Regions from separate parts of the Arthrobacter sp. FX8 genome, predicted to be linked through region 2. Evidence: riboswitches for the same ligand, from Rfam matches in the RefSeq annotation. Region 2 holds a riboswitch; each other region holds the start of a gene.

Region 1 (9,581 bases), 180 kb from region 2:
GCTGGGCGTCAACCTCCTCCGCCGCGGGCGCCATCCGCGGGGCGGTATAGACGGGACGCAGGCTTTCCTGCGGTACGGAAGACCGGCGGACGTGGGCGGCGGGTTCGACGCCGTCCACAGAAGGGGACAGGCCCAGGCTCCGAAGTGCGGCGGCGAGTTCGCGGGGCGGTGCCGACGACGTGAGGACCGTGGGGGAAAGGCGGGCCAGGCCGAGCTGCGCCGCTTTGGGCCCCGCCAGCAACTCGCGGAGTGCGGCTTCATCATCGCTCTGGACAAAGCTTGCGGCCTGGCCCACCCGGAGCTGGCCGTGCCGGGAGGCCGTGTCCTCCACCAGGTACTCCAGCGGCTGGGGGACAGCGGTGGCGGAGTGTTCCCGGAGAAACGCCAGCAGGCCTGCGGCGTCGTAGCCCTCATCGAGTGCCCGTTTGATGGACGTCGCCGAGAAGCGGTAGATGGTGGCCGGGCCCTGCCCCTCGGCGTCCGCCATGACCAGGAGCTTTTCGGTCAGGGCGGGAGCGAGGTAGCCGGGGGCAACGGCGGTCAGGTCTGCCTGCAACAGCACATGGTTCAGGGCTGCCGGCAGGTGCTCGCCAAGGATGGCAAGGGCAGCATCGGGCTGGTCTTCGGCGAACGCGCTTCCGAGTTGGCTCAGCGCACCTGAGCCCACCAGGCCCAGCATCTCCGCCTCGGCGAGGACTCCCCGGATGAGGGAACTGAACCGCCGGGCCATCCGCGGCTGGGACCATTCCGCACGCTGCAGGACCGCGGCGGCATCCAGCACGGGCACGGTGCCGTCCGGTCCTGCAGCTTCGAGCGTGAGTTCGTGCAGGATCTCCAGGATGCGCTTGCGGACCACCGGGGCGTCAGGCCGCTGCGCACCGGCGGACAACGCCGGGATGGTGGCTCCTGACGGTCCCCGGGATGGTGCTGCCGCTGCCGTGTTCATGGGCTGGCCCACCATCGACGGCACGCGCTCGCTGGCCAGCCAGGCGTTGACCAGCCACAGCCATTGTTCCTGCCTCGGCAGCACCAGCCATTCCAGCTGCGGCGGCTGCACCCATGAGGACGAGTCGACGTCGAGGCGGATCAGGCCCGCCAGGCCGCACAGCTCCAATAGCCGGCCCGTCACGCCCTGGTCGACGCGCAGCTGGTCGGACAGGCGGCGCATCTCGCGTATCCCCACGCCTCCGCTGCGCAGCGTGGCCAGCGGGTTCTCCCTGACGGCATGCAGCAGTTCGGAGACCAGCCGCAGGGTTTCAGAGATGGCGCTGAGCGCTGCATTCCTGCGCAGCGCCGCGGTGGTCCGGCCAAGCTCCGGGACCGGCGGGGACAGGGTGAAGTCGTCGATGATCGCCCCGCCGCGCAGGGCCAGCCCCACGCTGTGCGGCAACTCCACGTGGGCGGCATCCAGCGGAACCAGCAGCCCGCGCGCAAGGAGCCAGTCCACGGGCCCGACGTCGGCACCCTCCGTGGTGACCGACGCTTTCCGTTGCGCCTGGGGGACGGCACCCATGGCCCAGTTGCGGAACCTGGCGAGCAACGCCGTCGTCCGTTCCGGGGCGTTGGCGAGGATGTCCCGCAGTGCCTCGGGGAGGAGGTCCAATGCTGGAGCGCCAGCGCCGCCTCCATGGGCGTGCTGGCATCGTGGATCGCGAATCCGCCGCGGTGCAGTTCGGAGACCAGCTGGACCACCCGCTGGGCGAAGGCCGGCTGCAGGCGGACCAGCTCCGTGTAGCTGCGGCCCAGCCCGGCGGGATAGATTCCCACCACATCCTTGAGGGAGCCGACAGGGAGGTAGTAGTGGTGCCCGGCAGCCTGGGCGTGGGCGCCATGCGGGGGACCGCAGGATGCGCCAAAGCGAGTTCCTGCAGGGTGTCCATGATCTGTTCGATGACGGCCAGGGATGAACCCCGGATCAACTGGTGCAGGCCCTCCGCCGAGGCGCTGTGCCCGGTGTCCGTGTTGGTGCACAGATGGAGGGTCTCAAGCACCTGCATCTGTGGCCGGGTGAGGCGCTCCAGCGCACGCTGGACGCTGACCCGTGAACTGGCACGCGCCGCCAGCGCGGCGAAGTCCGGAACAGAGGGGGAAATGAGGTCCGGCCGCGCGGCGAACAACGCGCGCAACGAGTCGTCGCTGCGCGCCTCCAGGTCCTTGCCGAGCGCTCGAATGAGGGACATCAGTCCAACGTTACCGCGGCTCCCGCTTCCCCGCCCGCCGCCGGGCGGCAACGCCGTCCAGGACCACCAGGAGCATCAGGATGAAGGCCGCCGGCAGGCCGTAAAGGGCCGAGTATGTGACCCAGGCGGGGGCGACCGTGTCGGCGAAGGCAAGCGCCATCACAGTTCCCACAGCAATGAGGGACAGCACGGCTATAACAGCGGCGAGGACCATCAGCGGCCGCCGGTAACGCAAGGGAGTCATGGACGTAACGCTACAGCGGCAGCAGCGCCGCAAGTGAAAGCACCGGGAGCTTGCGCCCGGGGCGGAACGGTGCGGCCGGAAGCGTGATTAGGGCACGCGGCAGGATAACCTTGAAGGATACAGACCAACACGGTTTGCGCTGGCCATACCTTGAACCCGCACAACAATGCGGACGCGGTGGCAGCCGGCCGTGTCTCATGACAGCAGAACGAAGAAGGTTGATTACGTGCCTACCGGCAAGGTCAAGTGGTATGACAAGGACAAGGGCTTTGGGTTCCTCGCGGGCGAAGACGGCCAGGAGGTCTTCCTGCCCAAGTCGTCGCTGCCCGAGGGCGTGACGGAACTGAAAGCGGGCACCCGGGTTGAGTTCGGGGTTGCGGACGGCCGCAAGGGCGCCCAGGCCCTGGGCTTGCGGGTGCTGGACAAGACCCCGTCCATCGCCAAGGCCAAGCGCCCCAGCGCGAAGGACCTCGCCCCGCTGGTTCAGGACTTGGTGACCGTCCTGGACAACCTGTCCGGAACCTTGTCCAAGGGCAAGTACCCGGACGGCAACAAGGGCAAGGCCATTGCTGCCGCCCTGCGTAAGGTTGCCGACGAGCTGGACGTTTAGGCTGCCCATGGACCCCCAACCTGATCAGCCGGGCACGCCAGTGCAGGAGCAGGCTGCCAAGACCCAGCCCAAGCGCAAGGCAGGCGTGCCCGTGTGGCGCACGGGCAAGCCCGATGCTTTCCTGGCCGCGGCGGTGGACACCGCCCGGGCTGCAGTGGAGGGCATCACCCCGGCCGGCACCATCGGGCCGCACCTGGCAGCCAAGAGCGAGGGCGACCGGCTGGTCACGCACCTGTTCGAATCCCGGCTGCCCGGCTACGTGGGCTGGCAGTGGTATGCGGTACTGACCCGTAACTCGCGCTCCAAGGTGGTCACGGTCAACGAGTTGGGCCTGCTGCCGTCCGGGGACTCCGTCCTGGCCCCGGAGTGGGTGCCGTGGGCCGAACGCGTCCGTCCCGAGGACGAACAGCAGCAGGAGCCGGAGCAGCAGGAACCGGAGCAGCAGGAGCCGGAACAGCAGGAACCGGAACAGCAGGAGCCCGGGCAGGGGAACCCGGATGGGCTTCGGGCAGCGGAGCGGGAACCCGGGGATGAAGGGCCGGCCGACGACGGCGCGGAGCCTGACGCCGAAACAAGGACTTCCTGACCACAAACAAACGGCGCCGTCCGGGGAAACCCGGGCGGCGCCGTCGTGCTTAACTGTGGTTACTTGCGCAGCTCGCCCACCACGTAGTCGATGCTGGCCAGCAGGGCGGAGACGTCGCTGGGCTCGATGGCCACGAAGGTGGCGATGCGCAGCTGGTTGCGGCCCAGCTTCCGGTAAGGCTCGGTGTCCACGATGCCGTTGGCGCGCAGGACCTTGGCCACGGTGGCGGCATCAATCGATTCGTCGAAGTCGATCGTGGCGATCACGTTGGAGCGTTCCTCGGGCTTGGCCACGAACGGGGTGGCGAAGCCGGACGCTTCCGCCCAGCTGTAGATGCGGCCGGCTGAATCGGCCGTCCGTGCAGCCGCGAAGTCCAGGCCGCCGTTGGAGTTCAGCCACTGGACCTGGGCATTCAGCGTCACCAGCGTGGACAGCGACGGGGTGTTGTAGGTCTGGTTCAGGCGGGAGTTATCGATCGCGGTCTGCAGGTCCAGGAAATCCGGGATCCAGCGGCCGCTGGCCGTGATGCGCGCGGCGCGTTCCAGCGCTGCGGGGGAGAACAGGCCAAGCCAGAGGCCGCCGTCGGAGGCAAAGTTCTTCTGCGGGGCGAAGTAGTAGACATCGCTCTCGGCAACGTCCACGTCCAGTCCGCCGGCCGCCGATGTGGCGTCCACGAGGACCAGTGATCCCTCGTCGGCTCCGGCTACCCGCTTGACGGGGGCGGCGACGCCGGTGGAGGTCTCGTTCTGCGGCCAGGCGTAGACGTCCACGCCGGCCTCGGCCTTGGCTGCGGGCCGGGTGCCGGGCTCGGACTTGATGATGGAGGAGGCTTCCAGGAAGGGCGCCTTGTTGGTGGCGGCGGCGAACTTGGACCCGAACTCACCGAAGGACAGGTGCTGGGCCTTCTTCTCCACGAGGCCGAAGCTCGCGATGTCCCAGAAAGCCGTGGAGCCGCCGACGCCGAGGACCACCTCGTAGCCTTCCGGGGCGCGGAAGAACTGGCTCAGCCCTTCACGGACCGCTCCGACCAGGTTCTTGACCGGGGCCTGCCGGTGCGATGTGCCAAGGATCGTCTTGGAAGCTGCTGCCAGCGCGTCGATCTGCTCCTGCCGGACCTTTGACGGGCCGGCTCCGAACCGCCCGTCCTGGGGCAGGAGGTCGGCGGGGATCGTGATGCTGGTGTCGCTCACAGGTGCTCCAATTCGGCGGGGACAAAAGTTTGGTCCGGAAGGGCGGGCGGTCGGTGGCCGGCAGCGCCGGTGGCTGCGCTGCGGGCCATTCCCATTCTGCCTGAACCGCCGCCGGGGGCGGGAGCCAGGCCCGTCATAGTCCGGACAGTGAGACGTGCCGTCCCCGCGCAGCCCCTCGGGGCGCGGCTATTCGGACAAAGTCAAAATAGGCTAAGCTTTCCCCGGACTACTTTGCGCGAAGAGGCGATACGGTGGGACAACGCAAGGTACTGCGCTCGAGGAGCTGAGCTGGATGACGGATCTGATCGACACTACGGAGATGTACCTCAGGACCATTCTGGAGCTTGAGGAAGAAAACATCGTTGCCCTTCGGGCCCGTATCGCCGAGCGTCTGCGCCACTCCGGTCCCACCGTTTCCCAGACCATCGGCCGCATGGAGCGGGACGGGCTGGTGGTCGTATCCGGCGACCGGCACCTGGAACTCACGGACACGGGCCGCAAGCGCGCCACGGAGGTCATGCGGAAGCACCGGCTGGCCGAACGCCTGCTGGCAGACGTCATTGGCCTGGACTGGGCCTACGTCCACGACGAAGCCTGCCGCTGGGAACATGTCATGAGCGAGCGCGTTGAGCGCCGCATCTACGAGATGCTGGACCACCCCACCGAGTCGCCGTACGGCAACCCCATCCCTGGCCTTGCGGCGCTGGGCGGCCAGGCGGGGCCCGGCTTTGCCGACGGCGCCATCAGCCTGGTGGAAGCGATGAAGAATTACGGGCCCGCCTCCGGAGTGACCATCAGCCGCCTGGCGGAGCCGATCCAGGTGGAACCGGAACTGCTGGCGCAGCTGGACGAGGGCGGTATCCGGCCGGGTGCCGCCGTGGCGCTGGAACGCGTGGGCGAATACATCTCCGTGCGGGTCCCTGGAATCGAAGGCGCATTGGAGCTGCCGCCCGAGGTTGCCGCCCACGTCTTTGTGGCCATCAGCCAGCCCTGATCGGGGCGCCCATACCCCGCAGAGGGGCAACCACGCAAAGGTAACGGAATTGTTACCTAGGGTCTTAAGCCCCTATAGTGGAACCAAGCGTTGATACATAAGCGTTACCTGATCCGGAGCCGAGCTCTGCCAGCGGGTCAGGTGCACGAGTCGTTACTGGCAGAGGCGGGGGAACCACAAGCGGCAGCGGGGGACTGCCTTGGGGTGAAGTCCGTCAGCAGCAAGCCCTCTCCAGTGAAGGATTCTTCCGGGAATACCCCCTGTGCAGAAGCTTGCCTAAGGCGGACCGGGTCTTTGATCTCTCTGACCCGAATCCGACAGCTAACTCCGCAGGCTTCTTCCAGAGAGGAACCCTTCTTGACCATGCAGACCTCCCGGGGCCGCCGCCGCGCGGCCGGCCCCCTTCGGCACCCCGGGTTGCCGAAGTTGTCGCAGCGGAGCGCCCCCGCGACCTGCATCGTGACGCGCGCCGCCGCCGGGGTCCCTTCCGGCAGATGACGGAGTTTGCCGCCGCCAGCGGTATTGGCCAAAAAGCCGGCATTGCCCTTGCCGCCACAGGCCTGGTGCTGACGGTCACGGTGCCCGCCACGAGTCCCGTCATGGCCACGGATGCCGCCGGCAGTGCCCCCATGGCCGCGTCCGCCGTCAGCCCCCAGCCCCAGATCTCGGCCGATGTCGGAGCACAGATCGACTTCAGCCGGTCGGCCGTGGTGACCCAGGCCGACCCGGACGGGAAGCTGAAGCAACTCCTGAGCGCCCAGTCCGCCGGCTCTGTCACGCGTGCCGCTTCGGCCGGCACCCTGGCTGCACCCCTCGCCTCCCTCACCACCGCTTCCCCCTTCGGCTACCGGGTCAGTCCGATCACCGGAGGCTCCGGAGACTTCCACCGGGGCCAGGACTTCGTGGCGCAGTGCGGGACTTCGGTCCTGGCCGCCGCGACAGGTACCGTGACCTTTGCCGGCTGGCACCAGTTCGGTGGCGGAAACCGCGTGGTCATTGACCACGGCAACGGGCTGGAGACCACCTACAACCATCTCTCGTCCTTCAACGTCAAGGTGGGCCAGACCGTCTCCCGCGGGGACGTGGTGGCACTGAGCGGTACCACGGGCGCATCCACCGGCTGCCACCTCCACTTCGAGGTGCAGGTCAATGGCGAAGTTGTCGATCCCATGGGCTGGCTGTAACCAAATGGTTGCCCGCTCTCACATGTCCGCGACGCGCCGTGACCTGAATGTGACATTGAAGCAAAACTGCTGTACCGTCTAATTCGCGTCAACTTTTCCGAAGTTGACGCTCTTGAGTGGATTGCCTAACTCTGCCACCGCTCAAGGTCCGTTCGCATTTCATCGTCTGGCAGGGGCGGGGGAACCAATTTTGGCCTTCATGTTCAGAAGGCCTTGGGGTTAAGTCACAAGCTTCCCAGGAAGCAGCGTGGCCGGGTGACTCCCATCCGAATCCGACAGCTCACCTCGCAGGCATTGGGAGAGGCTACCTTCGTGTCTTCACGCCATCATTCTGCGCGCCACCGTGCGCAAACGGTTCGCACCAACCCCCTGGACGCCATGTCCAAGGCCGTCAGTGCAAATGCCGGGACCGTAGGCCGCCAGGCTGCCGTTGTGGCAGCGGCTTCCGGCCTCATCCTGAGCATGGGCCTGCCCGCCACGGCAGCTGACACCACGGCCGGTGTCTCTGCCTCCACCGAGTCCGGCTCGTCCCAGGCAGCCCTCGCTGTCACGGCCGCACCCACGGCCACGGTGTCCTTCGAGCGTCCGGTCGTCAAGACCACCGCTGCTCCGAAGGTGGAAGCGGTGCGTACCCAGTCCACGGCCTCGGCGAACCGCGCCACCACTGCAGGCCAGGAGGCGTCTCCGGCCGCCAAGACGGCGGAGACCGTATCCGCTGCGGCAACCTCGGGCATCGCTGCCATCGCCTACACCGGCATCGGCCACTCCTACGTGTGGGGCGGCACCAGCCCGGTCACCGGCTGGGACTGCTCCGGGTTCGTGCAGTGGGTTTACGCCCAGGCCGGAATCAGCATCCCCCGCACCAATGCGTGGAGCATCATGACTCCCACCTCCACCCCGCAGCCGGGTGACCTGGTTGTCCAGAACGGTGGCGCGCACGTCGGCATCTACGTCGGCAACGGCATGATGATCAGCGCACTCAACCCCTCCCAGGGCACGCTGCTCCACTCGCCTGCAGCCACTGGCACCTCCTCGTACTACCACTACGGCAACTAGTTCTTGGGCTTAACGCTCCAAGGGCTATTTCTTTGCCCAAGGCTTTTTCGCTAGAAACCACATCCCCGTTCGGGACGCGCCGACGTACCCCCAAGATGCCGGCGCGTCCAACAACCTTCGCCTGCCTACAAGCGGTTTGAGGGAAAAACGAAAGAGAGAACTGATGACGACTCGTGCCACCGCACGGCATCGCGCCGAGGTCACCAAAACCAACTCGATCGCTGTTATTGCAAAGGCCGTCAGCGACAACGCAAGCGGCATGGGCCGCCAGGCTGCGGTTATCGCTGCCGCTTCCGGCCTGGTCCTGACCAGCGGCATCGCGGCCAACGCTGCCGACGCCAACGTCAAGCGTGATTCCGCTCCGGCGTCCGCACTGGAAGTTGAATCCGCAATCGACGCCCCGATTTCCGCGGCTTCCACCATCGCCATCAGCTACGAGAAGCCCGCTGTCACCACCACGCCGGCTCCCGTCGCCGAGCCTGAGCCCCAGGTCGAGGTGCAGGAAGCTGCTCCTGCCGCCGAGCCCGTTGCGGCTCCCAAGGTCACCGCCAAGGTTGCCACCGCTGCTGCTCCGGCCGCTTCCGCTGCCCAGGCTTCCGCCAGCGGCAAGGGCGCTGCAATCCTCTCGGCCGCCTACGCCCAGCTCGGCGTTATGCAGGACTGCACCATGCTGGTCACCAACTCCCTGGCCGCCGTCGGCATCCACTTCCATGACTGGCCCGCCGGCTACCTGTCCCTGGGCCGCACCGTGAGTGCAGCCGAAGCGCAGCCGGGCGACCTGATCTACTACGCTGACGGCGGCGCGGGCATGGCCCACATTGCTGTCTACGCCGGAAACGGCATGGCAGTCCACGGCGGCTACAACGGAAACCAGACTGTGGTCTTCAGCGCAAACGTGGGTTCCGGCCCCGTGTTCATCCGCGTCAACTAAGCATCCCAAGGCAGGCCTGAACGGCCGCAGGCCTGGCAATGCCCCCAAGGACCCCCGCCATCCCGGCGGGGGTCCTTCGCGCTTAATCGGCCCGCGCCGCCCGCGGCCGACCCTCCCGCGGTGTCCAGCCGTTGTCCTGCTCCAGAGTGGCGATTACCCGATTCTGCACTTCTTTGTTTACTCTTGTGATGTCGATCCATAGCCCGGACATGCCGAGGGCAGCCGGCCCTCGTGCCCCTGACGGGTGCGGCCGTGAAGAGGTAAGTGCATGCGCACTCTCGTTCTGAATGCTGGATATGAACCGCTGGCGGTTATTACTTTCCGCCGGGCGCTGGTGCTTGTGCTCACGGGCAAGGCAAGTGTGGTTGCCGAAGGTGACGACCCCGTGGTGGGCCCTACTGACATTCTGGGCCGCCCGTCCGTGATCCTCCTCAACCGCTACATCCGGCCCCGGTACAACCACTCCACGGCCGTCAGCCGCAGGGGCGTACTCCGGCGCGACGGGCATAAATGCGCCTACTGCGGGAAAGCGGCGCACACCATTGACCATGTTCACCCCAAGTCCCGGGGCGGTGCCGATTCGTGGGAGAACCTGGTGGCCGCCTG
Region 2 (9,581 bases):
TGCTGGCCAGGCTTGATGAGGGCAAGGCAACCGAAACCACCGATGTGGACCTTACCCAGCTGGTGGTGGAAACCGTCAGCGATGAAAAGGTCATGGCCCCGGACCACACGTGGCAGCTGACGCTGCCCGACGAGCCCGTCACGGTCCGCGGGGATGCCACCCAGCTGCACCAGGTGCTGGCCAACCTGCTGTCCAACGCCCGGAAGCACACACCGGCCGGCACCACCGTAACCACCGGGTTGATGCGCTCGGCCGATGGGAGCGTGGTGGTGACGGTTACCGACGACGGGCCCGGCATCCCCGCCGAATTCCAGGGCAACATCTTTTCGCGCTTCACCCGGGCCGACGCCGCCCGCTCAGGCTCAGAAGGCTCGTCGGGCCTGGGCCTGTCCATCGTCGAATCCATCGTCATGGCCCACGGAGGCACGGTGGAACTGGTGTCCCGGCCAGGCAGGACCGAGTTTGCGGTCCGCCTTCCCGTGCCCGGACCCGCCGCCGCCTGACCGCCACACACGCACAGGGCGGTGGCCACTGAAGGCCAAGCCCGCGCCAACTGCACTGCGCCAACTGCACTGCGCCAGTTGCACAGCGCCGGTTGCACAGCGCCAGTTACACAGGCACATCACAGGTTGCGCCTAAAGCCCTCAAATCCGGCGGCGCCACTGTTGATCCATGACGCTCACCGACTCCACTTCAGGAACCCTGCCGGACGCCGCGGTGGCCCCGGCGGGCCTTCCTTCCCGCGGACATGCCGCGCGGCGCGCACCCGTGGACACCCGTACCACCGTCCCCGTCCTTGACGTGACCATTCCCGTTTTCAACGAGGAACGTGACCTTGAGGAATGCCTTCGCCGGCTCCACGGGCACCTGCTGGATACCTTTCCACACAGCTTCCGGATCACCGTGGCGGACAACGCCAGCACGGATGGAACCCTGAAGATCGCCGAGCGGCTGGCCCGGGAGTTCCCTGAGCTCGTGGCGGTCCACCTGGATGAGAAGGGCCGCGGCAACGCCCTGCGCAAAGTGTGGCTGGCCTCCCCGTCACCGGTGCTGGCCTACATGGACGTGGACCTTTCCACCGACCTCGCCGCCCTGCCGCCGCTGCTGGCGCCCCTGATTTCCGGGCATTCGGACCTCGCCATCGGCACCCGGCTGACCCGCAACTCCCGCGTCGTCCGCGGGCCCAAGCGGGAGTTCATCTCACGCAGCTACAACATGATGCTGCACTCGTTCATGGGCGCGCGGTTCAGCGACGCGCAGTGCGGGTTCAAAGCCATCCGCGCCGACGTCGCCCAGCAGATCCTGCCCTACACCGTGGACAACTCCTGGTTCTTCGACACCGAGCTTTTGGTCCTCGCCGAACGCTGCGGCCTGCGTGTCCATGAGGTCCCCGTTGACTGGATCGACGATCCCGATTCCAGCGTGGACGTGGTACGCACAGCACTGGCCGACGTGAGGGGAATGGCCCGGCTCACCCGCGACTTGGTCTACGGTCGCATCCCGGTCCCGGAACTGCGCGCAGCCCTGGCACGGGGTCCGATCCCGGCGTCCTCGCGGTCCGGTGAGCAGACACGCGGCAGCAGCCTTTTCGGCCAGCTGGTCCGGTTCGCCGCGATTGGCGCCGCCTCAACCCTGGCGTACCTCCTGATCTTCGTGTTCTGCCGGGGATTCATGGACCCGCAGTTGGCCAACTTCCTTGCACTGCTGATCACCGCCGTGGCCAACACTGGCGCCAACAGGCGCTTCACGTTCGGCATCCAGGGCGGCAACCCGGTCCGGCACCACTTCGAAGGGCTGATCGTGTTCGGCATCGGCCTGCTGCTCACCTCCGGAGCACTCGCCTTTGTACACCGGACGACGACGCCTGACCGGTGGGTGGAAGTCCTCACCGTTGTGGCGGCGAACCTGGCAGCCACGGCGGTCCGGTTCCTGCTGTTCCGGCTCTGGGTGTTCCGCGGCAACCACGGCAACCGGACCACCAAAGACGCCCCCACTTCGACAGAAACGGCAGCATCATGACCTCCACCATTTCGCCGGCGGACGCCGGCTCACCCGCCGGCCGGCAGCCGTCGCCATCCGGCCACGCTGCCTCCTCCCCCGGGGCGGCCGATACCGCACCCCGCTGGACCCGCTACGCCTTCGGTGCGCAGCCCCGCTGGGTGAGGCCTTCCGCCGTGGGGCTCCTGGCAGCCACGGCGGTCCTGTATCTGTGGAACCTGGCAGCAACCGGCTACGGAAACTCCTTCTATGCAGCCGCCATCCAGGCCGGCACCAAGGACTGGACGGCGTTCCTTTTCGGCTCGCTGGACGCAGGCAACGCCATCACGGTGGACAAGCCGCCGGCAGCACTCTGGATCCCCGCCCTCGCAGGGCGCATCTTCGGTTTTTCACCACTGAGCATGCTGGTGCCGGAAGCACTCATGGGGGTGGCCGCCGTCGGGTTCCTCTACTTGGCCGTCAAACGCGTCTCGGGACCTGCCGCAGGCCTGCTGGCCGGCGCTGCCCTGGCGCTGACGCCGGTGGCTGCGCTCATGTTCAAGTTCAACAACCCGGACGCCATGCTCACCCTGTGCCTGGTGCTTGCTGCCTACTTCACCACCCGCGCCATTGAGAGGGCGGGTTGGAAGTGGCTGGTGGCCGCCGGCGCCGTGGTTGGCCTGGCATTCCTGACCAAGATGCTGCAGGGCTTCCTGATTGTTCCCGCGCTGGGACTGGCCTATCTGTGGGCCGCACCCACGCCGGTGAGGCGCCGGCTGGTGCACCTGCTTGGCGCGCTGGGCGGAATCGTCGTGGTTGCCGGCAGCTACATCGCCCTGTTCCAGCTGACACCGGCCTCCGAGCGGCCGTACATGGCAGGGTCCAGCACCAACAGCTTCCTTGAACTGACGTTCGGCTACAACGGACTGGCCCGTCTCACCGGTTCCGGCGAGGGCATGCCCGGCGGGGCCGGGGGTGCTGCTGCCGGCGGTCCCGGAGGCGGCTTCGGCGGCGGCAACGCCGGATTCGGCGGGGCGGCCGGGCTGCTGCGGATGTTCGGGACCAGCTTTGGCGGTGAGGTCTCGTGGCTTCTGCCCGCCGCCCTGGTCCTGCTGGTGGCAGGCCTCTGGTTCACGCGCCGGGAAGTACGCACCTCCCCGGGCCGCGCGGCCCTGATCCTGTGGGGCGGCTGGCTCGTGGTCACCGGAGGTGTCTTCAGCTTCATGAGCGGCATTGTCCACCCCTACTACTCCGTGGCACTGGCGCCGGCGATCGCAGCGCTGGTGGGCATAGGCGCAGTGGAGCTCTGGCGTGGCCGCAGCTACTGGCCGGCCCGGATCGTCCTCGCCGTGACCGTCCTCGGCACCTCTGTGTGGTCGGCAGTCCTGCTGGGCCGCGACACGTCGTGGCTCCCCTGGCTGCGGGTCGCCATCATCGTGCTCGGCGTCCTCGCCGCCGCCGCAATCCTCCTCCGCCTCGACGCACTGGGCACCTCAAAACCGGGCACCTCGAAACTGGGCGCCTCCGGACGGTTCCGCCGGGCCGGTGCGGCCGCCGTCGTCGTCGTATCCCTCCTGGCCGGCGGTCTTGGGACAGCGGGGTGGACCCTCGCCACCGCTGCTTCCGCCCACTCCGGTTCCATTCCGACGTCGGGCCCGGCGGGTTCGTCCGCGGGTGGCTTCGGCAACCGTGCCGCTGGATTCGGCGGCGCACGGGCTGACGGCAGGGAGGCCGCCACTGACGCTGCCAACGGCGCGGGTGGACTCGATCCCTTCGGCGGCCTCGACGGCGCAGCCGGCCCCGGCGGTACCGGGGGCGCCGGCGGCGCCGGGGGCCCGGGCGAAGGATCCGCAGATGCGGCGGTGGCGGCACTCCTGAAGGCCACCACCACGAAGTGGTCCGCGATCGTCTCCGGCGCCAGCCAGGCAGCCAGCCTGGAACTCGCCACGAACACCAACGTCATTGCCCTGGGCGGTTGGAACGGCGGGGACCCCTACCCCACGCTCGCCCAGTTCCAGGACATGGTGGCCAAGGGCGAGATCGGCTACTTCATCCAAGGCGGTGGCATGGGAGGCGGCGGCATGGGTGGCCGCGGCAATTCAGAGGTGGCCGCCTGGGTCCAGGCCAACTTCCAGGCCCAGACCGTAGGCAACTCCACCGTGTACCAACTCACCAAGGACTCCATGGCCAGCCACTACCCAGCGTCCGTCCACACTGCGTCGGTCCACACCGGACACCCTGCCGGCGCTCCTGCCGCCGCGCATCATCCTGTCCCGGCCTGCTACCGGCCGGACCCGCGGGCGCTCCGGCGGCGGCTGGAACTGGCAGCGGTGCTGGCCGGGGCCGCCGTGCTGTACTTGTGGAACCTTGGAGCATCCGGCTGGGCCAACGCGTTCTATTCCGGCGCGGCCCAGGCCGGATCGCAGGACTGGGCGGCCTGGTTTTTCGGCTCCTCCGACGCCGCCAACGCCATCACGGTGGACAAGCCGCCGGCGTCGTTGTGGGTCATGGGGTTGTCCGTCCGGATCTTCGGCCTCAGTTCCTGGAGCATCCTGGTCCCCCAGGCGCTGATGGGCGTCGGCACCGCCTGGCTGCTCTACCTGGCCGTACGGCGGGCCGCGGCGCCTGCCACGGCCGATCCACGGCTGGCGCACCGCGCAGGACTGATCGCCGCAGCCGTCCTGGCCCTCACCCCCGTTGCCACGCTGATGTTCCGCTTCAACAACCCGGACGCCCTGCTGGTGCTGCTCATGACGGCAGCCGCCTACGCGGTCCTCCGTGCAGTCCAGGAGGACCGGTTGCGCTGGCTCCTGCTGGCCGGAGTGTTCCTGGGCTTCGGCTTCCTGGCCAAGCAGCTGCAGGTCCTGCTGGTGGTTCCGGGATTCGCCATCGCCTACGCGCTGGCAGGCCCGCACAGGCTCCCGCGGCGCCTGCTCCGGCTGGCCGCGGCGGGAGCGGCCATGGTGGCCTCCGCCGGGTGGTGGCTCCTGGCGGTGGAGCTGACACCGGCCGGCCTGCGTCCCTACATCGGCGGATCGCAAACCAACTCCATCCTGGAGCTCACGCTGGGTTACAACGGGCTGGGCCGGCTGACGGGCGACGAGACCGGCAGTGTGGGCGGCGGCAACGGCTGGGGAGATCCCGGGCTGCTCCGGATGTTCAACAGCGAGTTCGGCGGCCAGATCGCGTGGCTGCTGCCGTCCGCCCTGATCCTTGCGGCGGGCCTGCTGTGGTTGGGCCGGCGGGCCCCGCGGACGGATGCGGTCCGCGCCGCCGTCATCATCTGGGGCTCGTGGGTGCTGGTGACGGGCCTGGTCTTCAGCTTCATGGCCGGCATCATCCACCCTTACTACGCCGTGGCGCTGGCGCCGGGGATCGCCGGGCTTGCGGGGCTGGGCACGGTCCTCCTGTGGCAGCACCGGCAGCAGCCACCCGCCGCACTCCTGCTGGCCGCAGCGGTGGCCGCGGCCGCCCTGATGGCCTTCCAGCTGCTGGGCACCACCTCCGCCTACGGCGCGTGGCTGCGTTGGCTGGTCCTTTCCGGAGGCTTGGCGGCCGCAGCGGGCGTGGCGTTCGGCAGGTTCCTGCACTGGCGTGCCGTGCAGCGGACGACGGCGGCGCTCGCCATTGCGGCGTCGCTCACCGGGCCGCTGGCGTACTCCCTTTCCACGGCGTCGACAACGCACAGCGGGGCGATCGTCAGCGCCGGGCCGTCGTCGGGCTTCGGCCCTGGCGGGACGGGCCCTGGCCGGACCGGCCTTGGCGGGACCGGGACAGGCAGCACCAGGCAGCCAGCAACCCAGGGAAACACGGCCCGCCAGCAGGGCGCGCCCGGAGGAACACTTCCCGGCGGAACCGCTGCTGCCGGTGGTCGCGGAGGCGGGGCCTTGGGAGGCCTCTTGGGCGCCCCCACGCCGTCCGCGGAACTCGTGGCAGCACTCAGGAATGGCGCCTCGGGCTACACCTGGGCAGCGGCAGTGGTGGGTTCGAACAACGCTGCCGGTTACCAGTTGGCAACGGAACTGCCGGTCATGGCGGTGGGTGGGTTCAACGGCACAGATCCCGCCCCTACCCTGGCGGAGTTCCAGGATCTGGTGTCCCAGGGAAAGATCCACTACTTCATCACAAGCGGAACCATGCGGGCCAGTACCGGTTCGGACGCTGCCGCCCAGATCGCCCAGTGGGTGGCGAACAACTTCACGGCGCAGAGCATTGGCGGCACCACCGTCTACCTGTTGGCTGGGTAACGGAAACTGTAACGGTCTGCGCGCTGCGCTCATGAAATGGAGCGGCCATACCCCAGTGGGACCGAGGTAACGAACGGGGAATCCGGCAAATCAACGCGCTGAGGATCGTGACTTCCGTTACCTAAATGTGACTTTCGCGTGCACTTCCTGTAGCGTCGATTGGGTGCGGCCCCCGTTCGGGCCGCATATCCCGGGTCGACGCCAAGCTCTGCCGCTTCCCCGGATTCCGATTGAGCTACGGCAGAGGCGGGGGACCCACCGTCCCGGGCATTGAATGCCCTTGGGGTTAAGCCAGTACGTGATCTTTCCGTATGGCCGGATGCCCTCATCCGAACCCGACAGCTAACTCCGCAGGTGTGAGAGGCGATCAATCATGTCCAAAAACACGGCAGAAGCACGCCTGCTGCAGGCCAAGGCTAAACACAGGGCCGCGCAGCAGGCCAAGAAGACCACCCTGGGCCAGCGCGCCGCCGTCCTTGCAGCATCGTGCGCGGTGCTGGTGGGGGTAGGCGCGGCAGGACAGACCACCAGCAGCATGACTCCGGTGTCATCCACCGCGTCCAACCCTTCCACGTCGGCGTCCGACGCTCAAATGAGCATCGAGAAGAGCGAGATCCGCTCCAACCCGGCAGCAAGCCCCGCGCCCGCTGCCATCAGCGTGGCACCGCAGGCAGCGGAACCGGCCCCCGCAGCGGCACCGGCAGCACCCGCAGCGCCTGCCCCGGCGCCTGAGCCCGCCCCCGCACCTGAGCCGGCTCGCGCCGTCGCGGTTAACGATCCTGCAGGCGCCCAGGCGTACGCCGCCAGCCAGCTGGGGGCGTTTGGCTGGGGACCGGACCAGATGCAGTGCCTGCAGACGCTGTGGACCAAGGAGTCCGACTGGACCACCACGGCCACCAATTCCAGCAGCGGGGCATACGGCATCGTCCAGTCCCTGCCCGCTGAGAAGATGGCAAGCGCCGGCGCGGACTACCTCACCAACTACCGCACGCAGATCAACTGGGGCCTGGACTACATCAAGAAGAGCTACCAGTCGCCCTGTGGTGCCCTGAACTTCCACCTGGCCCACAACTGGTACTAGGCACTCCTCCCCCGGCGGCAGCGATGCCGGGGGAACTGCACCAAAGCGGCGGGCTGCATCATCATGATGCGGCCCGCCGCTTTGGTTAACCAGCGCCCGGTCCGGCGTCCTGTCCGGTGTTCCCGCCAGCGCCCTGCCCGGCGTTCCGCCACGGGATGTACTGGACAGCCCACTTGTTTCCGTCCGGATCGGCGAAGTACACAAAGTGGCCCCAGTCCTGGACATCCACATCGCTGACATCCACGCCGTTGCACTTGAGCTGGTCATGCGCCGCATTGATGTCGTCGACCACCATCTGCAGGTTGGAGCCCGTGCCGGGCGGGGCGTCAACGAGTCCTTCGCCGATGCAGATGGAGCAGGCCGAGCCCGGCGGCGTCAACTGCACAAAGCGGATGGAGTCCGACGGCCGCTCGTCGTAGTCGGCGTTAAAGCCCACTTTGTTGACGTAGAAGTCCTTGGCACGGTCAACGTCGGATACGGGGACAAAGACAAGCTCGAGTTTCCAGTCCATCCGCACAGGCTAGCGGCGGGACACCCGTTGGGAAAGAGCCCGTTCAAACAGGGCCGAAGTGCTACCCGGCGATGCCGTAGAGGCGGTCGCCGGCGTCGCCCAGCCCGGGGACAATGTAGGACTTCTCGTTGAGCTTCTCGTCGATGGAGGCCAGGACGATGTGCACGTTGGCCCCTGACAGTTCCTCCTCCAGCCGCGCCAGGCCCTCGGGGGCGGCCAGCAGGCAGATGCAGGTGACGTCGGAAGCGCCGCGCTTGAACAGGAACTTGATGGCTTCGCGCAGGGTTCCGCCCGTGGCCAGCATGGGGTCCAGGACGAAAACCTGGCGGCCGGTGAGGTCCTCCGGCAGGCGCTCCGCGTAGGTGATGATGTCCAGTGTCTCCTCGTCCCGGGCCATGCCCAGGAAACCCACTTCAGCGGTGGGAACCAGCTTGGTCATGCCTTCCAGCATTCCCAGGCCGGCGCGCAGGATGGGAACCACCAGCGGGGTGGGCTTGGTGAAGGCGGTGCCGACGGTGGTGCTGACGGGCGTCTCGATGGTGACGGGCTCGGTGCGGACCTCCCGAGTGGCTTCGTAGGCCAGCAGGGTCACCAGCTCTTCCGTCAGCTGGCGGAAGACCGGCGACGGCGTGTTCTTGTCCCTCAGGACAGTGAGCTTGTGGGCGACCAGGGGTGGTCAACAACGAGAGTGCGCATCCCCCAAAACTATCACTCGGCGCTGCCCTTACCGCGTCCGGAGTGTTCGCCGTCGTGCAGTTCGTCGGCCACCACGTCCCGGACGATGGGACGGTCGAACGACGGCGCTGCCCCTGCGTGCTCGCGCCTTCGGACCAGGTGGAACAGCCGGTGGGCCAGGATAACGATTGCCACCCAGGCCAGGCCCAGGATCCAGCCGGCCATAACGTCCGTGAGCCAGTGGTGGCCCAGGAAGACCCGGCTCAGGCCCATGGCGATGATGAAGATCGAGCCGGCGGTGATGGCGGTAACCCGGACCCGCATGGTGTGGAACTGAAGGCAGATGAGGTAGATCACCAGACTGATCACCACGGTGGTGTTCAGGGTGTGTCCGCTGGGGAAGGATGGCGAATCCTCGTAAGGGGGACGGCGTCCGCATGGTCGGGCCGGGTACGGCCCACCAGCTTCTTGCCGAACGTGGTGGCGGTGACGGACGCTGCCGCTGCACCGCCGATCAGGACCAGCGGACGCCAGTTCCGGCTCAGGAAGGTCAACCACGCGGTGAGGATGCTGGCCAGGATAGGCATCCCGATGCCGCCGCCGATGTTGGTGAAACCGGTGACAAAGGAGTCAAGGCCGGGGCTGCGGAGGCCTTCGGCAAAGGCAAGGGCAGGCTTGTCCAGGTTGGCCAGGCCAGCGGAGTCCACCACATCGTCGTAGACCTCTGCCCCAAGCAGCGCCAGGGACACGATGACCACACCGCCCACAAGGATGGTGAGGATCAACGCCGCATACGGTTTGAACCAAATACCCAATCGGTCCCGAAGAGTGTCCATGGTGCCTCCCGGCATCGGCAAGTAACCTGACTAACCCCGAAACTATCATTGAGCCATGCCCTTGCCCGAAAAGAAACACGAGGCCTGGATGGGCCTTGCCCTGGCGGAGGCCCGCCGTGCGCTCGACACGGAGGACGTGCCCATCGGCGCCGTAGTGATAGGGCCCGACGGCGACGTTCTGGGTTCGGGACGCAACCAGCGGGAGGAGCTGGGCGACCCCACAGCCCACGCCGAGGTGGTGGCCATCAGGGAGG
Region 3 (9,581 bases), 1.7 Mb from region 2:
CGCCATCGGCAGGCATTACCCGCACGCTGCCGGCGCCCCAAACCCCTACCTGGAGTTGTTCGCCTCGGTGGTCTCCGCCCAGGCGGACCTGGTGGCCCGGTGGATGCTGGTGGGGTTCGTGCACGGGGTCATGAATACGGACAATATGACCATCTCAGGGGAAACCATCGACTACGGCCCGTGCGCGTTCATGGATGCGTTCAATCCGGCCGCTGTCTACAGTTCCATCGACGTCAGCGGACGCTACGCCTACGCCAACCAGCCGGTGCTGGCCGAATGGAACCTTGCACGGCTGGCGGAGGCAATGCTGCCGCTGATCGACGGGGACCAGGAAAAGGCGGTTGCCCCCGCGGTGGAGGTACTTGGCGGATTCCGCGGACAGTACAGCCAGGCGTGGTCCGGCGGCATGAAGGCCAAGCTGGGCCTGTCGGGAGATGCCGACAGCGACGCCGCCTCCGCCCTGGTGGACGGTGCCATTGCCATCCTGAAGGACGGGCCAGTGGACTACACCTTGTTCTTCCGGAACCTGGGCAAGGCCGCGCGGGGGGACCTCCGTCCCGTGCGCGGCATGGTCCGGGACCTTGCAGCGTTCGACGCCTGGGCGGAGCGGTGGCAGGCCCTGGGGCCCGACGCGGAACTGATGGACAGCGTGAACCCTGCCTATGTTCCGCGGAACCACCTCGTGGAAGAGGCGCTGTCCGCCGCCACTGACGGAAACCTGGCTCCCCTGCAGCAGTTGCTCGAGGCCGTCGGCAGCCCCTTCGCCGAGCGGCCGGGCCTGGAACGCTACGCCGAAGGTGCCCCTGAGGATTTCGGCACCTACATGACCTTCTGCGGGACGTGACTGCCTCAGCGGTACGGTGCGGAAATGACAGGAGGGCGGCAGCCGGGAATACCCGGCTGCCGCCCTCCTGTCTAAGAACAGCTTTTCTGTTTAATACCAGCCTGCTGCTGCCAAAGCGTTGCGAAGGCTAGGCTACGCGGACTGCGGAGTAGCCGCCGAGCCAGCTGATGGAGTGGACCTCGGTGCTGTAGCCGTTGACGCCGCCGCTCACAACCTGGCCGTTGCCGGCGTACACGCCCACGTGGCCGGAGGTGATGATCAGGTCGCCGGGGGCGGGAGCGCCGACGACGGTTCCGTACTGGAAGAACTGCGTCGGGGCCAGGTCGCCGACGGACTTGCCGACGGAGCGCAGGGCCTTCTCAACCATTGCGGTGCAGTCCTGGTTCACGCCGACCTGGCTGTAAGCGGATGCCAGGATGGCAGCGCCGGTCCCGGTGCCGGTGGACGCCGCCGGGGCGGCTGAGGCGTAGGACATGTTCATGCCGGTGTTTGCCGGTGCGGTTGCGGCTGCCGTCTGGACGGGAGCTGCTGCCGGCGCCGGGGCTGCGGTGTGGCCAGCGCCGGGGATCTGGATCTGGTCACCGGGGTAGATGATGGAGGACAGTCCCAGTCCGTTGGCGGCCAGGACGTCGTTGAGGCTGACGCCATGGGCGGCCGCGATGGCCCCGATGGTGTCGCCGGACACCACCGTGTGGACGGTTCCTGCTGCTGCGGCGGGTGCTGCTGCCGGGGCAGGTGCGGAGTATGCCTGGACGCTGGTGTTCTCAGTGGTGTCCGGGCCGGTGACACCTGCATGGGCCGGGGCTCCGACGCCAAAGGCAATACCGGACGCTGCAGCAACGGCAAGCGCCGGACGGCCCAGCGAACGGGCCTGGGACTTGGCGGTTACGGCGAGGCCCTCGAGCACAATGGAGCGGGCCGGAGTCGCGCGGTGACGGGCAGTGGTGGAAATTTTTGACACAGTTGATCGCCTCTCCCATGCCTGCGGGGTGAGCTGTCGGGTTCGGGCTGGAGATACCCGGCCGGTAGCTGGCTCCGCGGGCGGAGGCGCTAACGACTTAACCCCAAGGCCACATGTGGCCGTAGAAACTTGGTTCCCCCGTCCCTGCCAAACGGAAAGCGGTTGAATCCCATGATCAGCGGCAGGGCTCGGCATGCTGACGGGAATGTCCCGTCTGAGAGGGACACCAAACGACCATAACCCGCGCTGCCCCCGATTGTCACATTTGGATAACATACGAGGCTCCCCTCTCAATTGCGCAAACGTCTTGATGTACTTCGCATTTCGGGCGGTGACCTCGACCAATGCAGGCAGGGTCTTTATCGCTGGAAACGGTAACAATGTGGCCACGGACGCGCCCTCGGGGGCCGCGCCGGACGGTAAGCTTCGGGACTATGCCCCTGTTCGTGACCAGCCGAGGGATCCCGCTCCTCGGTGGCGTGCTGGCCATCGCCCTGGCCGCCGCCACCGTGCTGCCGGCCGCAGCGGAGGAGCCGCCGCCCGGCGGATATCCCTCCTGGTCGGATGTGCAGCAGGCGCAGTCGTCCGAAGCGGCAAAAGCTGCAGAAATTGCCACCATCGACGCGCTCTTGACCGGCCTGCAGGCGCAGTCGGAGGCAGCCGGGGACGCAGCCGTACGGTCGGCCGCCGAATACGCTGCCGCGGATGCAGAGCTCCAGTCGGCCACATCACGCCTGGAAACCCTGTCCGCACGGGCCGCCCGCGCAAACGACGAAGTGGCCCGGTACCGGAAGGACCTCGGGGCCCTGGCCGTGCAGTCGTACAAGACAGGCGGGACCAACGCCGGGTTCTTCGTGGCGCTGGACGCCCTGGGGACCAACAGCGTCCAGGGCCTCAACCTCGTCAAGCTCGTGGGGGACAAGACGGCCGCGTTGGTGGTCAAGGCGGCGGCGGCCGGAAAGGTATCCGCTGCCCTGGTGGAACAGGAAAAGGTTGCCAGGAGCGAACGGGAGCGCCTGTCCGGGGAGGCAAAGGCAAAAGCCGGGGCAGCCAGTTCCGCCAGGGACGCACTGGCACGGCAGGTGGCCGAGGAGCAGCGGCACGGCGGCGAGCTAACGGCCCAGCTTGCCGCCCTGAAAGGGACGACGGCGGCGCTTGAGGGGAGTACCGCCAAGGCCAGGCTGCGCTGGCTGCCTACGAGGCGGCCCAGGCGGCCAAGCGCGCCGCAGCGGAGGAGCAGGCCCGCCGCCAGGCCGAAGCGGCCGCCAGGGCCGCCGCGGCGGCCGCCCAGCAGCCCGGGCCGCCCGCACCAGCCGCCCCAGCCGCCGTGGGCGGCAATCCTGTCCCGGTGAATCCAGCCCCTGCCACTCCTGTCCCGGCCAACCCTCCGCCGGCCAACCCTGTCCCTTCCGTTCCGGAGGCGCCGCCAGCCGAGCCGGCCCTGCCCAGCCCGCCCGCCGTCGTCGTGCCTTCCATTCCCGGCGGAGCGGTCAACGATCCGGCAGGGGCGAAAAGCTACGCGTCCGGACGCCTTGCCGCTTTCGGCTGGGGCCAGGACCAGTTCCTGTGCCTGGCCCAGTTGTGGACCAAGGAATCCAACTGGCTGACCACCGCCACCAACGCGTGGTCCGGGGCCTACGGAATTGCCCAGGCACTGCCGCCCGGCAAGTATGCCAGCGCCGGGAGCGACTGGCTGACCAGCTACCGGACGCAGATCGAATGGGGCCTGGGCTACATCCGTGACCGCTACGGGTCGCCCTGCGGGGCATGGAACCATTCCGTATCCCTGAACTGGTACTGACTGACGCGCTAGGCTTTCCCCATGCCAGATTTCGAACGGTTCCGTGCACTGCTCGAAGAGGAGCGGACGCGGCGGATGGCGCTGCTGCCGGCGCTGCGGGCGGACATCGACGCTGCGAATTCGGCCCGCCAGGACTCCAACGTCGACGACGAACACGATCCGGAGGGCGCCACGATCGCCTTCGAGCTGTCACAGGCATCGGCGCTGCTGAAACAAAGCTCGGCGGGGCTGGACCAGATTGAAGCTGCCCTGGCCCGGCTGGCCGCGGGGACCTATGGCATCTGTGCGGTGTGCGGGGAACCCATCGCCGAGGGCAGGCTGGAAGCCCGGCCCTGGACCCCGTTCTGCATCCACCACGCCTCCGCGGGGCGCGCGCGGTGACCGGCACAGCGGACGTGGTGTCCGCTGCGGCGGAATTTGTTGACCGTACCCTCCAGAATGAGGGCGCCTGGTACCGCGCGGACGACGTCGCGCACCGCCTGGGCGGTGTGCTGGCCTCGTATGGTTCCTCCGTGGGCGCCGTCCGTGGAACCGTGCGCGACGCCCTGCGCAAATTCAAGGACCTGGACCACGACGCAACCGTGATGCTGGCCTCTGCCCTCTGGGGACAGCCGGGGCCCGGCTCCCGCCCGGTTTTCGAGCGCCGCCTTGCCGCCGTGGTGCTGCTGCAGTCACGGGTGCGGCTCCTGCAGCATTCGGACCTGACCCGGCTGGAAGGCTTCCTCCGCTCCGCCCACACAGCGGATCTGACCGCGCCCCTGCTCTCCGATGTCCTGATGCCGCTGCTGGCAGGGCTGGGGGAGCGTGAACGGCAGCGGGCCCGCGGTGTGGTGGAACGGTGGAGCGGGGACCCGGACGCCCATCTTCAGGCGGCGGCCGCTGCCCTCATGAAGGAACTGACTTTCTAAAAGCGGACGAATGAAGGAGATCCACATGAATGAGCCGTTTGATCTTGGGCGATTTGTTGCCGCCCAAAACACCGGCGGAACCTATGACCAGGCGTTGGGGGAGCTGCAGGTCGGCCGGAAGTCCGGGCACTGGATGTGGTTCATCTTCCCGCAAATTGCCGGGCTGGGGCAGAGCGCCATGTCACGTAAATACGCCATCTCTTCACTGGCTGAAGCCCGGGCCTACCTGGACCACGAAGTCCTGGGCCCGCGGCTTCTCGAGTGTGCCACGGTCCTGGCCAACCATGCCGACCAGCCGGCCGAGGACATCTTCGGTGGCATCGACGCCAGGAAACTCCGATCCTCCATGACACTGTTCCTCCGGGCAGCACCCGGAGAAACAGTGTTCAAGACTGTCCTGGCCCAGTTCTTCAACGGCGAGCCGGACCCTGCCACCGACGAGCTCCTGGCGGCGCAGGACGCAGCCGGCTGACCACACGGACCGGGGCAGCCGGAGCGCGGCTGGCTGCTAGGGCGTGGGGCTGCCGCCGTTGACGTTCAGCGTTTCGCCCACGACGTAGCTGGACTCCGGCGACGCCAGGAAGACGTAGGCGGGGGCCAGTTCGGCGGGCTGGCCGGCGCGGCCCAGGGGCGTGGACTGGCCGAACTCCGGCAGCTGCTCCTTGGGCTGGCCGCTGCTGACCTGCAGGGGCGTCCAGATGGGGCCGGGGGCCACAGCGTTCACCCGGATGCCCTTGGGCGCGAGCTGCTGGGCCAGGCCCTTGGTGAAGTTGTTGATGCCCGCCTTGGTGGTGGCATAGTCCACCAGGGTGGGGGACGGGTTGTAGGCCTGGATGGACGTGGTGTTGATGATGGTCGAACCCGCAGGCATATGCGGCACGGCGGCCTTGGTCACCCAGAACATCGCATAGACATTGGTCTTCAGGGTGTAGTCGAACTGCTCGTCGGAAATGTCCTGCAGGTCCTCTTGGGCCACCTGTTTCCCGGCATTGTTGACCAGGATATCCACCCCGCCCAGGACCGCCACCGCCGTTTCCACCAGGTCGCGGCATGCCGCCGAATCCTTGAGGTCAGCGGGCACCTTGACGGCCTTGCGGCCGGCCGCTTCAATGATCCCGGCGATGCGCGAGGCGTCCGCTTCTTCCTGCGGCAGGTAGGACAGCACGACGTCGGCGCCTTCCCTTGCAAAGGCGATCGCCGTCGCGGCCCCGATGCCGGAGTCCGCGCCGGTGACGATGGCCCGGCGGCCTTCCAGCCGGCCGGTGCCGCGGTAGGTCTCCTCGCCCAGGTCGGCCTTGGGTTCGAGTTCTGCATCCAGCCCCGGCTCGGGCTGGTGCTGCCTGGGCGGGGAGATTTTTTCGTAGGCCGTCACGGGATTGCGGAAGGTGTACTGGTCAGTCATGGTGGTCCTCCTGGTCGTGCGGACACGGGCTGGTTCGTCGCCCCGGGTACTGAAGCAGCCCGCGATTTGCGCCGTTACAGGAAAGCAAAAAGCTAAGCATGCTTACGGTTCCTAGCCTAGGCAGAGAGGCGGCCTCATGCCAAGCGGCATGGCGGGTCAGTCGCGCTGGACCGTGACCAGCCGGACCTCGGCCAACTGACCGCCGTCGACCGTGGCCTCCATGAACGTGCACGCCGGCTGGCGGCGGCGGTCCGTAGGCGACCCGGGGTTCAGCAGCCGCAGGCCGTTCGGCGACACCGTGTCCCACGGGATGTGGCTGTGGCCGAACACCAGGACATCGGCGTCGGGAAAGAGCGCATCGCACCGCACTTCGCGGCCCTTGGCCGGCCCCGTCTCATGGACCACCGCAAAGCGGACTCCGTCCAGGTTGGCAGTTGCCGTTTCGGGCAGGCGCCGGCGCAATTCGGGCCCATCGTTATTGCCAAAAACACCCAGCAGCCGGTTGCTCCGGCGTTCGAATTCGTCCAGCAGGGCTGCCTCCACCCAGTCGCCCGCGTGGAATACGGCATCGGCATTTTCGACGGCGGACCACACCTGTTCCGGCAGGTCCCTGGCGCGTTTGGGTATGTGGGTATCGGCGAGCAGGATGAGGTTCAACGGCATACCGGAATCCTGCCATGGTGCCCTGTTCCCACGCGGCCACGAGTCGTAATCTGGGGGCTGGGAGGTGATTGCCATGGAGGCAGCCCAAGGCGACCGTATTGTCGTGCACGGCAGGACCGTGGGGTCCTCGGACCGGCATGGGGTGATTCTTGAAGTCCGTGGCGAGGGCGGCAGCCCACCATATGTGGTCCGCTTTGACGACGGGCATGAAACCGTCATGTATCCCGGCGGTGATTTCGCCGTCGACCACGGAAACAAGACCTGACGGGGCCGGCGGGATTCCGCCCGCCCCCGACCCGCCCCACCGCCTGGCCCGCCTGTGCTTCACCTGCGGGTGCTTCACCTGTCAGACTGGAGCGATGGATCTCTTTCCGTCCGCCAGCACGTCCTCCACTGCGCCGCCGCGCACCGGCCCGCGCGACCCGGGCGACGCATGGGTGGAGGGGGAACGCGGCCGGTACTGGGGCAGGTTCGGCGCGGCCGGCGTCCTGGCCTACGACCCCGGCAAAGGTGTGCTGCTGCAGCACCGCGCCGTCTGGAGCCACAACGGTGGAACTTGGGGCCTGCCCGGCGGGGCACTGCACCAGGGCGAGGAACCGGTCGACGGTGCCCTCCGCGAAGCCTACGAGGAAGCTGCCGTCCCGCCGGAGAGCGTGGAAGTGCTGTTCACCTCCGTGCTGGACCACGGCTACTGGTCCTACACCACCGTGGTGGTGCTGGTGCGGGAATCCTTCGAGCCCGTCATCAGCGATCCCGAAAGCATCGCACTGCTCTGGATTCCCACAGCCGAGGTGGACGCACTGGAGCTGCACCCCGGATTCGCGGCGTCGTGGCCGGACCTGCTGGCGCGGCTGGACACCCAGGATCCCTGCTAAGCCTTTCCTGGACTGCCCACCCTGGAAGTTGGACTGACGGACCGGGCTGCCCTGCGGGCGTGTGTAGGTATCCCTGGCGCGAAATTAGGTACCCGGTACTGGTGCTGCCCGCATGTGCAGGCCGTTATGCTCCAAGCTACGGCGAAGTCGGGGCTGCTTGATCTCTGGGCAGGTAAACCGGACAACCACCGTATTAGCCCTGACGTGTCCCATTTTTGGGGCCATCTCCGGTTGGCTGAATCTACATCCCAGCCACGAAGCAAGGTTGGTGAGCCAGTTGTCCATTCCTCTCCTGTCACCGGGTGCCACGTCACAGCCAGGCTTACTGCCGGGCCGGACTCCTGCGGGGGTCCAGATCCCTGCCACTACACAGCGACATCAATATCCTGCATTCTTCGGCATGGTGGCGCATGCGGCGCGGGAGCGCGTCCTCCCGGTACCCGGGCAGCGTGAGGACCAAGATGCCGCGCTCCGCCGCCGGTAGTGCCTTCGCCCGGCTTCGGGGCAGCCGGGCCCAGGATCCCCGCCATGCCCTGGCGCCCCAGGCAGGAGACACCATGACCGCCGTGCTCGATGCCCCCGGACGCAACGGTGGGCGCCTGCGGCCCCGCGATGTGGTCTTCGCACTGGCAGGTGCCGTATCGCTGGTGCTCGCCGCAGGGGCGGCCTCCACCGTGGACCTGCCCGTCAACAGCGACCTCGGGCTCGTTGCCGTCCTGCCCTATCCGTACTGGATGGGGCTCGTGCTGATCAATCTCACCTTCATCGCGGCGCTGCGGGGGACGCCCGGGCCCGGCGGGCCGCGCAGTGATGGTGTGGCTCCTCGCAGTGCTGGTTGTGGAGCTGTTTGGGACCGCAGCGTTTGTGACCGACATACCGCGGGGCGAAGTAGCGTTCAGGCATTTGGGCATTGCCGACGCACTATCAAGCACGCAGGTCATAGATCCTGACATTGACGCGTACTTCAACTGGCCGGGTTTCTTTGCCCTCCTGGCCACGGTCATCAAGGCATCCGGCCTCCAACCGGTGAGCATAGCCCTGTGGGCTCCTGTGTTCGACGTTGGGCTGTGGCTCATGGCCCTGGCAGTGCTTACCCGGACCTTGACCGCTGATCCGCGACGGCGTTGGCTGGTGCTCTGGCTTTTTTGCCTGGGGAACTGGCAGGACCAGGACTATCTGTCCCCGCAGGCCTTCGCTTTCTTCCTGTACCTCATCCTGATCGCCCTGCTCGTCGGACCATTGGCCGCGAACCCCGGCACTTTCCGTGGCTTCCGGCCCGCCGACCTGGCGGTTTGGTGGCGGGGCCGGTCCCCCTGGGAGCAAAGGCCGCAGCACCGGGTGAGCGCTTTCGTGGTGGCCCTCCTGCTTGTCGCTGTGATCTGTGCAAGCCACCAGCTGACGCCCTTCATGATGCTCATTGCCATGGCCGCCCTCAGCCTCAGTGGGCGTCTCTGGTCAAGCCGCCTGCCGCTGATCACTGCTGTGGTGCTTGTACTCTGGCTGGTTTACCCGGCAAGTGCCTATCTCATTGGACACCCGCCCCTTGAGGACGCAGGATTCCAGGGTGCGGTTGCGGCTAATGTCGTTGACCGCGTCACCGGGACCCCGGGCCATTCGCTCGTAGTGAAAGTCCGAATGGTCCTGACCCTCGTGCTGTGGGTCCTCGCGGCGGCAGGGGCGGTACGGGACTGGCGTAGGAAGCGGCTTGACATCCGGGTGGTCCTGCTTGCAGTCACCCCGCTCCTGCTGTTCCCGATGCAGTCATACGGCGGGGAAATGCTCATCCGCGTCTCCCTGTTCGCGCTGCCCTTCGTCGCCCTGCAGGCGTCCTCGGCCCTGCTGCCAAGGGAGGGCGGAACGCGCCTTCCTTTCCTGGCCGTGTTGGCCCTCGTGCCCACCTTCCTGCTGCTGACCTTGTTGATCGAGACCAGCAGGTTCGGGAATACGAAGTTCGACATCTTCACCGACAGTGAGATGGCCGCCGTGGCCGAAGTGGAGCGGATCGCGCCTCACGGGGCGGCCATTATTTCCGCTGCCCACCCAACACCATGGCGCAGCGATGCCTACCTGGAACACCGGTACCGGACCATGGACGAGTTGTGCCGGCGGGACTTGTCAGCAGCGAGC

The links. Region 2 has a riboswitch for cyclic di-AMP ahead of OUO20_RS21385 (hypothetical protein). Riboswitches for the same ligand answer to the same signal wherever they lie in the genome.
Region 1: linked by a shared signal. The riboswitch ahead of OUO20_RS00765 (C40 family peptidase) and the one ahead of OUO20_RS21385 (hypothetical protein) in region 2 are both predicted to bind cyclic di-AMP.
Region 3: linked by a shared signal. The riboswitch ahead of OUO20_RS07735 (C40 family peptidase) and the one ahead of OUO20_RS21385 (hypothetical protein) in region 2 are both predicted to bind cyclic di-AMP.

Annotation. Positions count from the first base shown of each region.
Region 1 is NZ_CP113505.1:169,263-178,843, forward strand. Features, by position in the region: partial or broken gene OUO20_RS00730 (helicase-associated domain-containing protein) at 1-2,180, opposite strand, end outside; gene OUO20_RS00735 (hypothetical protein) at 2,191-2,424, opposite strand; gene OUO20_RS00740 (cold-shock protein) at 2,651-3,034, shown strand; gene OUO20_RS00745 (DUF3027 domain-containing protein) at 3,042-3,620, shown strand; gene serC (phosphoserine transaminase) at 3,680-4,810, opposite strand; gene OUO20_RS00755 (metal-dependent transcriptional regulator) at 5,103-5,804, shown strand; cyclic di-AMP (ydaO/yuaA leader) riboswitch at 5,943-6,155, shown strand; partial or broken gene OUO20_RS00760 (M23 family metallopeptidase) at 6,168-6,988, shown strand; cyclic di-AMP (ydaO/yuaA leader) riboswitch at 7,117-7,296, shown strand; gene OUO20_RS00765 (C40 family peptidase) at 7,367-8,044, shown strand; gene OUO20_RS00770 (NlpC/P60 family protein) at 8,208-8,975, shown strand; gene OUO20_RS00775 (HNH endonuclease) at 9,244-9,581, shown strand, end outside.
Region 2 is NZ_CP113505.1:4,533,508-4,543,088, reverse strand. Features, by position in the region: partial or broken gene OUO20_RS21400 (HAMP domain-containing sensor histidine kinase) at 1-503, shown strand, start outside; gene OUO20_RS21395 (bifunctional glycosyltransferase family 2/GtrA family protein) at 673-2,019, shown strand; gene OUO20_RS21390 (glycosyltransferase family 39 protein) at 2,016-6,224, shown strand; cyclic di-AMP (ydaO/yuaA leader) riboswitch at 6,432-6,592, shown strand; gene OUO20_RS21385 (hypothetical protein) at 6,598-7,305, shown strand; gene OUO20_RS21380 (VOC family protein) at 7,391-7,816, opposite strand; partial or broken gene upp (uracil phosphoribosyltransferase) at 7,878-8,512, opposite strand; gene OUO20_RS21800 (phosphatase PAP2 family protein) at 8,525-8,863, opposite strand; gene OUO20_RS21795 (hypothetical protein) at 8,872-9,327, opposite strand; gene tadA (tRNA adenosine(34) deaminase TadA) at 9,383-9,581, shown strand, end outside.
Region 3 is NZ_CP113505.1:1,697,878-1,707,458, reverse strand. Features, by position in the region: gene OUO20_RS07740 (protein adenylyltransferase SelO) at 1-844, shown strand, start outside; gene OUO20_RS07735 (C40 family peptidase) at 972-1,805, opposite strand; cyclic di-AMP (ydaO/yuaA leader) riboswitch at 1,809-1,979, opposite strand; gene OUO20_RS07730 (hypothetical protein) at 2,252-3,157, shown strand; gene OUO20_RS07725 (hypothetical protein) at 3,154-3,606, shown strand; gene OUO20_RS07720 (TraR/DksA family transcriptional regulator) at 3,628-3,987, shown strand; gene OUO20_RS07715 (DNA alkylation repair protein) at 3,984-4,514, shown strand; gene OUO20_RS07710 (DUF1810 domain-containing protein) at 4,540-4,986, shown strand; gene OUO20_RS07705 (glucose 1-dehydrogenase) at 5,023-5,916, opposite strand; gene OUO20_RS07700 (metallophosphoesterase family protein) at 6,073-6,579, opposite strand; gene OUO20_RS07695 (DUF1918 domain-containing protein) at 6,653-6,844, shown strand; gene OUO20_RS07690 (NUDIX domain-containing protein) at 6,939-7,454, shown strand; gene OUO20_RS07685 (hypothetical protein) at 8,012-8,404, shown strand; gene OUO20_RS07680 (glycosyltransferase) at 8,358-9,581, shown strand, end outside.